Regions from separate parts of the Streptomyces sp. NPDC058864 genome, predicted to be linked through region 2. Evidence: riboswitches for the same ligand, from Rfam matches in the RefSeq annotation. Region 2 holds a riboswitch; the other holds the start of a gene.
What was found. Region 2 has a riboswitch for glycine ahead of gcvP (aminomethyl-transferring glycine dehydrogenase). Riboswitches for the same ligand answer to the same signal wherever they lie in the genome.
Positions count from the first base shown of each region.

Region 1 (5,156 bases), on a different contig from region 2:
ACCTACCGGGCGTCACCTGCCGGAGCGCATGCTCCAGCCCCCCGCCCCCTCCCACGCCGGCGCTCACGTGTCCCGCCCTTCCGCGTCTGCCTCGTCCGCGTCGTCTGCTTCGCCGAATGCCTCTGGTGCCGTGCCGGACCCAGGTTATGCGCCCGTGCCGACATAGAAGGGTCGCACGCGCTCCAGCATCCAGTCGCCGATGGGGTCCTGCGCGACGTCCAGCAGCACCAGATTGACCTGCCAGGGCAGTGGTACGGCGCCGAGCGCGCGCCCGATGGCGGCCATGGCGGCGGCCCGGTCCTCCTCCTGCCAGCGGTCGAGCTCCACGCCGACGAAGAGCGTGGCCGGGTCGCCCTCGACGCTGGCCAGCGCGCGGCGGGCGGAGAGCACGACCGGGGTCACGGCGAACTCGCCCGCGGCGACGGCCAGGAAGTCCACCGGCTCCTCTTCCGGCGAGGGTTCCCACAGCCGGACCCGGGCGCCGCTCGGGGTGCCGGGCTCGCGGTCGGTGCGGCACAGCTCCATCACCGCGGCGGGCGGCAGCGGGATGCCCACCGCGCCTCCGGGGTTCACGGCGATCCCCAGCTGCGGGGGCAGCCCGCGGGCGAACTCACGGGCGGGGGCGACGGCGAAGCTCATGCCGGATCCGGCGGCGAGGAACTGCTGTTCGGAGCTGAAGACCGGGACGTAGACGCCGCCTTCGAGTTCGAGGGTCGGCAGGTCGAGGTCGGTGCTGTCGGGGCCGCCGCCGTTCGGCAGCGGGATCCACAACTGCGAGCGCCCGAGCACCTCCAGGACGCGGGCCGTGGCACCCGGATCGCCGAGTGCCGCGGAGAGCACTTCCTCCAGCTCGTTGGCGGGCCAGCCGCCGGCACCGTGGCCCGACGGGGCGAAGCCGTCCGGTATCCGCTGCCCCGGGATGTTCACTGCGTCTCGCCTCGCAATTTCCTGTGGTCGTGCGCTCCGTGGAAACCCTATCCGGCGGCGGGCGCGGGCGACCCCCGCATCACAAGCCCGCCACACGAGCCCGTCACGCGATGCGATCGTCCGGTTGCGAAGCGTCACCGCCGCTCCGAAGGTAGGACGAGCAAGGAGAAAACCCTCAACCGGGAGATATCTCGACATGCGCATCACCAGGATCAACTCCACCCTCATAGCGGCGGCCGTGTGCGCCTCGCTGACGATGGGCCTCACCGGCGGTGTCGCGAGTGCCCAGGCCCCCACCCGGAGCACGGCCGTCGAGGTCGAGCACCTCGCCGCTCGCGCGGCGGACACGGGTAACGCCGAACTCATCGCCAAGCTCGGTGACACGCTGTCCATCGGGGCCAAGCTCACCCAGGAAGCCCAGGTCGAAAGCCCCGACTCGGCGAAGCTGGAGGACCTCCGCAAGGGTCTGGAGGAGTCGAGCCGGCAGCTGGCCTCGGTCCTCGACCAGGCTGGTGCGGTATCTCCCGGCATCACCGACCCGTCGGCCTACGATCCGGGCGCGCCACAACCGGGCCTGGAGCCGGGCGATCCCGGCCAGCCGGGTGACCCGGCCCTCATCGACCAGGTCGGCGGACCGGGTGGTGACCAGAGCGCCGCGGACGCCGTCACCGACGTCAAGAACGCGCTCACCAAGCTGGTCCAGGACGTCACGGACCTGCTGGCCAAGGTGGTCGCCAAGGACCTCGCGGGCGTGACGGCCGGTGTCGCCACCGTCGTCGCCGACCTGCAGGCCCTGCTGCTGGCGGTGCCGAAGCTGCTCACCGGCGCGCTGCCGCTGCCGCTTCCGCTCCCGCTGCCGCTCCCCCTGAACGACCAGGGCGAGCAGCTCCCGCCCGAGGCGCAGCTCGCGCCGGAGGCCCAGGTGGATCCGCAGCTCCAGTAGCGGTACCGCCCCTCACGCGACGCGGCCCGGCCGCTCAGCCGTCGAAGTCGATGGCCTCGAGCTCCCGGGCCGCTTCGCGGTCCAGCAGCACCACCGAGGCGCACGCCCCGGGCAGCCGGCCCGCTTCCGCCTCGGTCAGCAGGCGGCGGGAGGCGGCGCGGTGCCGGGCCATGGCGTACGCCGAGACCCCGCGGCCGCGTTCGCGCTGACCGTCCAGCGCGGTCCGCACGGGAACGTCCAGCAGCACCAGGTGCATGCCCCGCCCCCGGCGCCGCGCCTCGCGGGCGACCCAGGCGCGCACCCAGCGCAGGGTGCCGCAGTCGTGCAGGACGACGCTGTCGCCCGAACGCAGCGCCCGCCACAGACCGGCGTAGTGCGCGATCCGCACCAGGGGACGGTAGAGGGCGTACGGCAGCAGCCGCGGAACCCGGGCCTGCCAGCGTTCCCGCACGTCCTGGGAGTCGATCAGGCGGGCCCCGCCCGACGCGCGCCGCATGAGGGTGCTCTTGCCGCCGCCGGGCAGTCCGGAGACGACCAGGAAGTCACCCGGCGGGTAGCGCAGGGTGCGCACGGGCCGGCGTCCCCGCCGCAGGTCGAGCAGCCGTCGCGGCCGCACGGCGCGGCCCGCGCGGCGCGCCTCCCCGGCCCGCGCCGGTACCGGCCGGGACACGGCCGGACCCCCGGCCGTCGCATACGCACTCTGCCACCGCACAGTTCGCCCTCCGGGTCCGACGTTCAAGAAATGGTAAATCCTGTGTCTTTGCCTACCCAGAGAAGCGGCGTCGTTACTACCGGATCGGGACCGGACCCGGACATCCGGGACGCGATCGCGACAACGACGGGCGCCCGTGCAATGATGGCGCCCTCAATCTCATATCGGCCGTTCGAGGCCGCGCGGGAGAGCTTCCGCACCGCTGCGGCGGGCGGGACGCCGAAGGAGCAAGTCCTCCCTTGAATCTCTCAGGCACAGATACCGCGCGTTCGAGGCACATCTGAAAAGCGGGCGAGCCCTCCCGGCGACGGGGGTGCCGCCCCACCCAAGGTGCAAGCCAGGCTCCTCCGACCGGAGGGTCCAGGTGAACCTCTCAGGTTCCGATGACAGATGGGGAGGGCCTGCCCCGTCATCGCCCTACCTGTCTCTTCCTCGCCTTGGGAGCCCGACCGATGAGTGAACCCCGCCGTACCGCACTGGACGCGCTGCACCGCGCCCTCGGCGCCACCATGACCGACTTCGCGGGCTGGGACATGCCGCTGCGGTACGCCAGCGAGCGCGACGAGCACACCGCCGTGCGGACCCGGGCCGGTCTCTTCGACCTGTCCCACATGGGCGAGATCACGGTCACCGGTCCGGCCGCGGGCGAGGCGCTGGACCACGCGCTGGTCGGCCACATCTCGGCGCTGGCCGTGGGCCGTGCCCGCTACACGATGATCTGCGCGCCCGACGGCGGCATCCTCGACGACCTGATCGTCTACCGCCTCGGCGACGAGGAGTACATGGTCGTCGCCAACGCCTCCAACGCCCAGGTCGTCCTCGACGCGGTGGCCGAGCGCGCCGCCGGCTTCGACGCGGCGGTCCGCGACGACCGGGACGCCTACGCGCTGATCGCCGTCCAGGGCCCGAACTCCCCCGCCATCCTGAAGTCGGTCACCGACGCCGACCTGGACGGGCTGAAGTACTACGCGGGCCTGCCGGGCACCGTGGCCGGGGTCCCCGCGCTGATCGCCCGCACGGGCTACACCGGCGAGGACGGCTTCGAGCTCTTCGTCGCCCCGGCCGACGCGGAGAAGCTGTGGCTGGCGCTGACCGAGGCGGGCGCGGACGCCGGCCTGGTGCCGTGCGGCCTGTCCTGCCGCGACACGCTGCGCCTGGAGGCGGGCATGCCGCTGTACGGGCATGAGCTGACCACCGCGCTCACCCCCTTCGACGCCGGGCTCGGCCGGGTCGTGAAGTTCGACAAGCCGGGTGACTTCGTGGGCCGCGAGGCGCTGACCGCGGCCGCCGCCAAGGCCGAGGCCACGCCGCCGCGCAAGCTGGTCGGCCTGGTCGCCGAGGGCCGCCGCGTCCCCCGGGCGGGCTACCCCGTGGTGGCGGGCGGCGAGGTGGTCGGCGAGGTCACCTCCGGCGCGCCGTCCCCGACCCTGGGCAAGCCGATCGCCATGGCGTACGTGGACGCCGAGCACGCCGTTCCGGGCGCCTCCGGTGTGGGCGTGGACATCCGCGGTACGCATGAGCCGTACGAGGTGGTGGCCCTGCCGTTCTACAAGCGGCAGCGCTGAGTTCCCGCTCACATCCGGCACAGCCGTCCCACCTGTCAAGACAGCCGTCACCAGCACATACCGTCATCCAGGAGAATTCACGCCATGAGCAACCCCCAGCAGCTGCGGTACAGCAAGGAGCACGAGTGGGTCTCGGCCGCCGACGCGGACGGTGTGTCCTCGGTGGGCATCACCGAGCACGCGGCGAACGCCCTCGGCGACGTCGTCTACGTCCAGCTCCCGGCGGTCGGCGACACGGTCGCCGCGGGCGAGACCTGCGGTGAACTGGAGTCGACCAAGTCGGTCAGCGACCTGTACGCCCCGGTCTCCGGTGAGGTCACCGAGGTCAACGAGGACGTCGTCAACGACCCCTCGCTGGTGAACTCGGCGGCCTTCGAGGGCGGCTGGCTGTTCAAGGTGAAGATCTCCGAGGAGCCGGGCGACCTGCTCTCCGCGGACGAGTACACCGCCTTCACCGGCGCCTGACCGCTCGGGACCTCCCGACCGCTCCGCCCTGTCCACTCCGACCTCCGGACGGATGACCCCCCTGATGTCGCTTCTCAACAGCTCACTGCACGAGCTCGACCCCGACGTCGCCGCCGCCGTCGACGCCGAACTGCACCGCCAGCAGTCCACCCTCGAGATGATCGCCTCGGAGAACTTCGCTCCGGTCGCGGTGCTCCAGGCCCAGGGCTCGGTGCTGACCAACAAGTACGCCGAGGGGTACCCCGGCCGCCGCTACTACGGCGGTTGCGAGCACGTCGACGTGGTCGAGCAGCTCGCGATCGACCGGGTCAAGGCGCTCTTCGGCGCCGAGCACGCCAACGTCCAGCCGCACTCGGGCGCGCAGGCCAACGCGGCCGCGATGTTCGCGCTGCTGAACCCCGGCGACACGATCCTGGGTCTGAACCTCGCCCACGGCGGGCACCTGACCCACGGCATGAAGATCAACTTCTCCGGCAAGCTGTACAACGTGGCCGCGTACCACGTGGACGCGGAGACCGGGCAGGTCGACATGGCCGAGGTCGAG
Region 1 covers NZ_JBHYMQ010000010.1:108,882-114,037, reverse strand. The annotation lists gene ACFW3D_RS10930 (enhanced serine sensitivity protein SseB C-terminal domain-containing protein) at 1-67, opposite strand, end outside; gene ACFW3D_RS10925 (enhanced serine sensitivity protein SseB) at 145-927, opposite strand; gene ACFW3D_RS10920 (hypothetical protein) at 1,124-1,870, shown strand; gene ACFW3D_RS10915 (AAA family ATPase) at 1,905-2,582, opposite strand; glycine riboswitch at 2,756-2,856, shown strand; gene gcvT (glycine cleavage system aminomethyltransferase GcvT) at 3,035-4,147, shown strand; gene gcvH (glycine cleavage system protein GcvH) at 4,232-4,612, shown strand; gene glyA (serine hydroxymethyltransferase) at 4,677-5,156, shown strand, end outside.
Region 1: it holds a riboswitch for glycine, as region 2 does, so the genes downstream of both, gcvT (glycine cleavage system aminomethyltransferase GcvT) here and gcvP (aminomethyl-transferring glycine dehydrogenase) in region 2, are expected to answer to the same signal.

Region 2 (5,156 bases):
GGCTGAACCGGGCCGAACGGCCGCTCCCCACCCGTCCGCCGTACACGCGTACGGCGGATGTCGGACCCGTGGTGCACCATCGGTGACTGTGAGAAGCGCGCCGACCATCCTCCATCTGGACATGGACGCGTTCTTCGCCGCCGTCGAGCAGGCCGCGAAGCCGAGTCTGCGGGGGAAGCCGGTCGTCGTGGGGGGTATCGGGCCGCGCGGCGTGGTGGCGACCGCGTCGTACGAGGCCCGGGTGCACGGGGTGCACTCGGCGATGGCGATGGCGCACGCCCGCCGGCTGTGCCCGAACGCCGCCTACCTGGTGCCGCGCTTCGCCGTGTACCGGCAGATCAGCGACGTCGTCATGGAGCTGCTGTCGCGGCTGTCGCCGCTGGTCGAACCGCTCAGTCTGGACGAGGCCTTCGTCGACCTGGAGGCGGGCGGCATCGGTGACGACCCGCGCGCGGTGGGGCAGCGGCTGCGGGCGGACATCCGAGCGGTGACGGGGCTCACCGGCTCGGTGGGACTCGCGGGCTCCAAGCTGCTCGCCAAGATCGCCTCGGAGCAGGCCAAGCCGGACGGGCTGGTGGTCATCGAGCCGGGTACCGAACGTGAGCTGCTGGCCCCCATGCAGGTGCGCGCGCTGCCCGGCGTGGGGCCCGCCACGGCCGAGCACCTGCGGCGGGCGGGCATCCTCACGGTCGGCGAGGTGGTGGAGGCGGGGGAGGCCGAGCTGGTACGGCTGCTCGGCAAGGCGCACGGCGCCCATGTGCACGGGATGGCCCTGGGGGTCGACGAGCGGCCCGTGGTCGCCGACCGCGAGAGCAAGTCGGTCTCGGTCGAGGACACCTTCGACGTCGACCTCACCGACCGGGTGCGGGTCCGGCTCGAGGTGGACCGGCTGGCCGACCGCTGCGTGCGCAGACTGCGCTCGGCGGGCCGTTCGGGCCGCACGGTGGTGCTGAAGGTGCGGCGGTACGACTTCACGACGCTGACCCGTTCGGAGACGCTGCGGGCCCCGACCGACGACCTGGCGGTCGTTCGGGAGACCGCGGCGCGGCTGCTGGAGGCCGTCGACATCACGGGCGGCGTCCGGTTGCTCGGCGTCGGTGTCGCGGGGCTGGCCGACTTCACGCAGGAGGACCTGTTCGCCCAGGCGGCGGAGCGGGAGGGGGAGGCGGCAGGCGAGGAGCCCGGCCCGTCCGAGGCGGCACCGGAGCGGTCCGGGGAGGAGATCCGGGAACCGGGGCCGGCGGAGCGGCGCTGGGTGCCGGGCCAGGACGTACGGCACACCGAGTACGGCGCCGGGTGGGTGCAGGGCAGCGGGGTCGGGAGGGTCACCGTCCGCTTCGAGGAGCCCGGCTCGGCCGTGCCGGGGCGGGTGCGCACCTTCGCGTTGACCGACCCGGAGCTGGAGCCGTCCGAGCCGCTCCCGCTGGTGTTACCGGGCCCGCCGGGGCCGCCGCGTCAGCTGTCGCCGGCGAGCGTGCCGAAGTCGCGGTCCGGCGGGGGCTCCGGCACCGGGCCGGAGAGCGAGGGCCCGCTCATGCCGTAGTGGTGGTAGAGCTGGAGCTCCTGCTCGGGCGAGAGGTGCCGGCCCACGCCGAAGTCCGGGGCGTCCTTGATCAGTGCCTTGTCGAACGGGACGCGCAGCTCTTCCCCCGTGAACTCGCTCGGTTCCAGCGGCACGAACGCGTCCCGGCTGAAGAGACCGGTGCGCACCGCCGCCCACTCGGGCTCCCCGGTGGCGTCGTCGAGGTACACCTCGTCCACCGTGCCGATCTTCATCCCGTTGCGGTCGAAGGCCCTGCGTCCGATGAGGCTGCGCGGATCGATCCCGGTCTGCACGGTCCCTCCAACTGGTCGCGATTAATCCTATTTAGGCACGAAAGGTGGCGGCTGTCACATGACCCGGTACCGGAGCGCGCTGGTACGCTGACAGCGGCTGCTGACCCCTTGCGGGAGAGTCCTGGCGACGCGGGGAACCGCCCGCCGGGCGCCGAAGGAGCAAACCCTCCCCGGAATCTCTCAGGCATCCGTACCGCATGGGCGAGGTCACTCTGGAAAGCAGGAAAGGGCGGCACACCCCGTGCGCGGCCCCTTCCTCACCGACGGTGAAAGCCGCCCCGGCACGTGCGGGGCGGTGAAGCTCTCAGGTTCAGATGACAGAGGGGGAGGCCGTGTCGCGCCAGACCAGGAGGCCTCCGCAGATGACCGCCAACCGCATCCCACTCTCCGAGCTGGAGCGCGGCATCCCCTTCGAGCAGCGCCACATCGGGCCCGACGCCGGCGCGCAGGCCAAGATGCTCGCGCAGGTCGGCTACGGCTCGCTGGACGAGCTGACCGCCGCCGCCGTCCCGGACACCATCAAGAGCGCCGAGGCGCTCGGCCTGTCCGGTGCCCGCACCGAGCCCGAGGTCCTCGCCGAACTGCGCTCGCTCGCCGACCGCAACCAGGTGCTGCGGCCCATGATCGGCCTCGGCTACCACGGCACCTTCACCCCGCCGGTCATCCTGCGCAACGTCATGGAGAACCCCGCCTGGTACACGGCGTACACGCCGTACCAGCCGGAGATCTCCCAGGGCCGCCTGGAGGCCCTGCTGAACTTCCAGACGGTCGTCGCCGACCTGACCGGGCTGCCCACCTCCGGTGCCTCGCTGCTCGACGAGGGCACGGCCGCCGCCGAGGCGATGGCCCTGGCCCGCCGCGTCGGCAAGGTCAAGGACGGCGTCTTCCTGATCGACGCCGACGCCTTCCCGCAGACCGTCGCCGTGATCGAGACCCGTGCCGAGCCCACCGGTGTCGAGGTCGTCGTCGCCGACCTCAGTGAGGGCATCCCCGCGGAGATCGCCGAGCGCGGGGTCTTCGGCGTGCTGCTGCAGTACCCGGGCGCCTCGGGCGCCGTGCGCGACCTCAAGCCGGTCGTCGAGCAGGCCCACGGGCTCGGTGCCGTCGTCACCGTCGCCGCCGACCTGCTGGCCCTGACCGTGCTCACCTCCCCGGGCGAGCTCGGCGCCGACATCGCGGTCGGCACCACCCAGCGCTTCGGCGTTCCCATGGGCTTCGGCGGTCCGCACGCCGGTTACATGGCCGTCCGCGACACCTACGCCCGCAGCCTGCCGGGCCGCCTGGTCGGCGTCTCCGTCGACGCCGACGGCAACAAGGCCTACCGCCTGGCGCTGCAGACCCGCGAGCAGCACATCCGCCGCGAGAAGGCCACCAGCAACATCTGCACCGCGCAGGTGCTGCTGGCCGTCATGGCCGGCATGTACGCGGTCTACCACGGCCCCGACGGCCTGGCCCAGATCGCCCGCCGCACCCACCGCTACGCCGCGGTCCTCGCCGAGGGCCTGCGCGCCGGCGGCGTCGAGGTGACCACCGGCGCCTTCTTCGACACCGTCACCGCCCGCGTGCCCGGCCGGGCCGCCGAGGTCGTGGCCGCCGCCCGCGAGGCCGGGGTCAACCTGCGCCAGGCCGACGCCGACCTGGTCGGCATCGCCTGCGACGAGACCACCGGCCGCGCCGACCTCGACGCGGTCTGGGGCGCCTTCGGTGTCACCGGTGACGTCGAGGCCCTGGACGCGGCCACCGAGGACGCGCTGCCCACCGGACTGATCCGCGAGGTGGACTACCTGACCCACCCGGTCTTCCACCAGCACCGCTCCGAGACCGCGATGCTGCGCTACCTGCGCCGCCTCGCCGACCGCGACTACGCGCTGGACCGCGGCATGATCCCGCTGGGCTCCTGCACCATGAAGCTCAACGCGACCACCGAGATGGAGCCGGTCACCTGGCCCGAGTTCGGCGCGCTGCACCCCTTCGCGCCGGCCGACCAGGCCGAGGGCTACCTGACCCTGATCCACGAGCTGGAGGACCGCCTCGCCGAGGTCACCGGCTACGACAAGGTCAGCCTCCAGCCGAACGCCGGCTCCCAGGGCGAGCTCGCCGGCCTGCTGGCGGTCCGCGCCTACCACCGCGCCAACGGCGACGCCCAGCGCACGGTCTGCCTCATCCCGTCCTCCGCGCACGGCACCAACGCCGCCAGCGCCGTGATGGCCGGCATGAAGGTCGTCGTCGTGAAGACCGCCGGAGACGGCGAGGTCGACGTCGAGGACCTGCGCGCCAAGATCGAGCAGCACCGCGACGAGCTCGCCGTGCTCATGGTCACCTACCCCTCCACGCACGGGGTCTTCGAGGAGCACATCGGAGACATCTGCGCCGCGGTGCACGACGCGGGCGGCCAGGTCTACGTGGACGGCGCGAACCTCAACGCCCTGGTGGGCCTGGCGAAGCCGGGCCACTTCGGCGGCGACGTGTCGCACCTGAACCTGCACAAGACCTTCTGCATCCCGCACGGCGGCGGCGGCCCCGGCGTCGGCCCGGTGGCGGTCCGCGCGCACCTCGCCCCGTACCTGCCCAACCACCCGCTCCAGCCGGCCGCCGGCCCGGAGACGGGCGTCGGCCCGATCTCGGCCGCGCCGTGGGGTTCGGCCGGCATCCTGCCGATCTCGTGGGCGTACGTGCGGCTCATGGGCGGCGAGGGCCTCAAGCGCGCCACCCAGGTGGCGGTGCTGAGCGCGAACTACATCGCCAAGCGCCTGGAGCCGCACTTCCCGGTGCTCTACACCGGGCCGGGCGGGCTCGTCGCGCACGAGTGCATCATCGACCTGCGCCCGCTGACCAAGGAGACGGGCGTGACGGTCGACGACGTCGCCAAGCGCCTGATCGACTACGGCTTCCACGCGCCGACGATGTCGTTCCCGGTTGCCGGGACGCTGATGATCGAGCCGACGGAGAGCGAGAACCTCGCGGAGCTGGACCGCTTCTGCGACACGATGATCGCGATCCGCGCCGAGATCGAGCGGGTCGGCTCGGGGGAGTGGCCCAAGGAGGACAACCCGCTGCGCAACGCCCCGCACACCGCGGCGGCCCTGGGCGGCGACTGGGAGCACGCGTACTCCCGTGAGGAGGCGGTCTTCCCCGCCGGTGTGTCGGCCGCGGACAAGTACTGGCCGCCGGTCCGCCGCATCGACGGTGCCTTCGGCGACCGCAACCTCGTCTGCTCCTGCCCCCCGCTGGACGAGTACGACGCGTAAGGGCGGTTGACGCGCAAGGGTCGGCCCCGCTGCTGCAGCGGGGTCGGCCCTGTGTCGTTCCCGGCCCGGTCA
Region 2 covers NZ_JBHYMQ010000098.1:10,227-15,382, reverse strand. The annotation lists gene ACFW3D_RS38895 (MerR family transcriptional regulator) at 1-6, shown strand, start outside; gene ACFW3D_RS38890 (DNA polymerase IV) at 89-1,543, shown strand; gene ACFW3D_RS38885 (PRC-barrel domain-containing protein) at 1,456-1,836, opposite strand; glycine riboswitch at 1,938-2,042, shown strand; glycine riboswitch at 2,047-2,159, shown strand; gene gcvP (aminomethyl-transferring glycine dehydrogenase) at 2,199-5,084, shown strand; gene ACFW3D_RS38875 (DUF5999 family protein) at 5,154-5,156, opposite strand, start outside.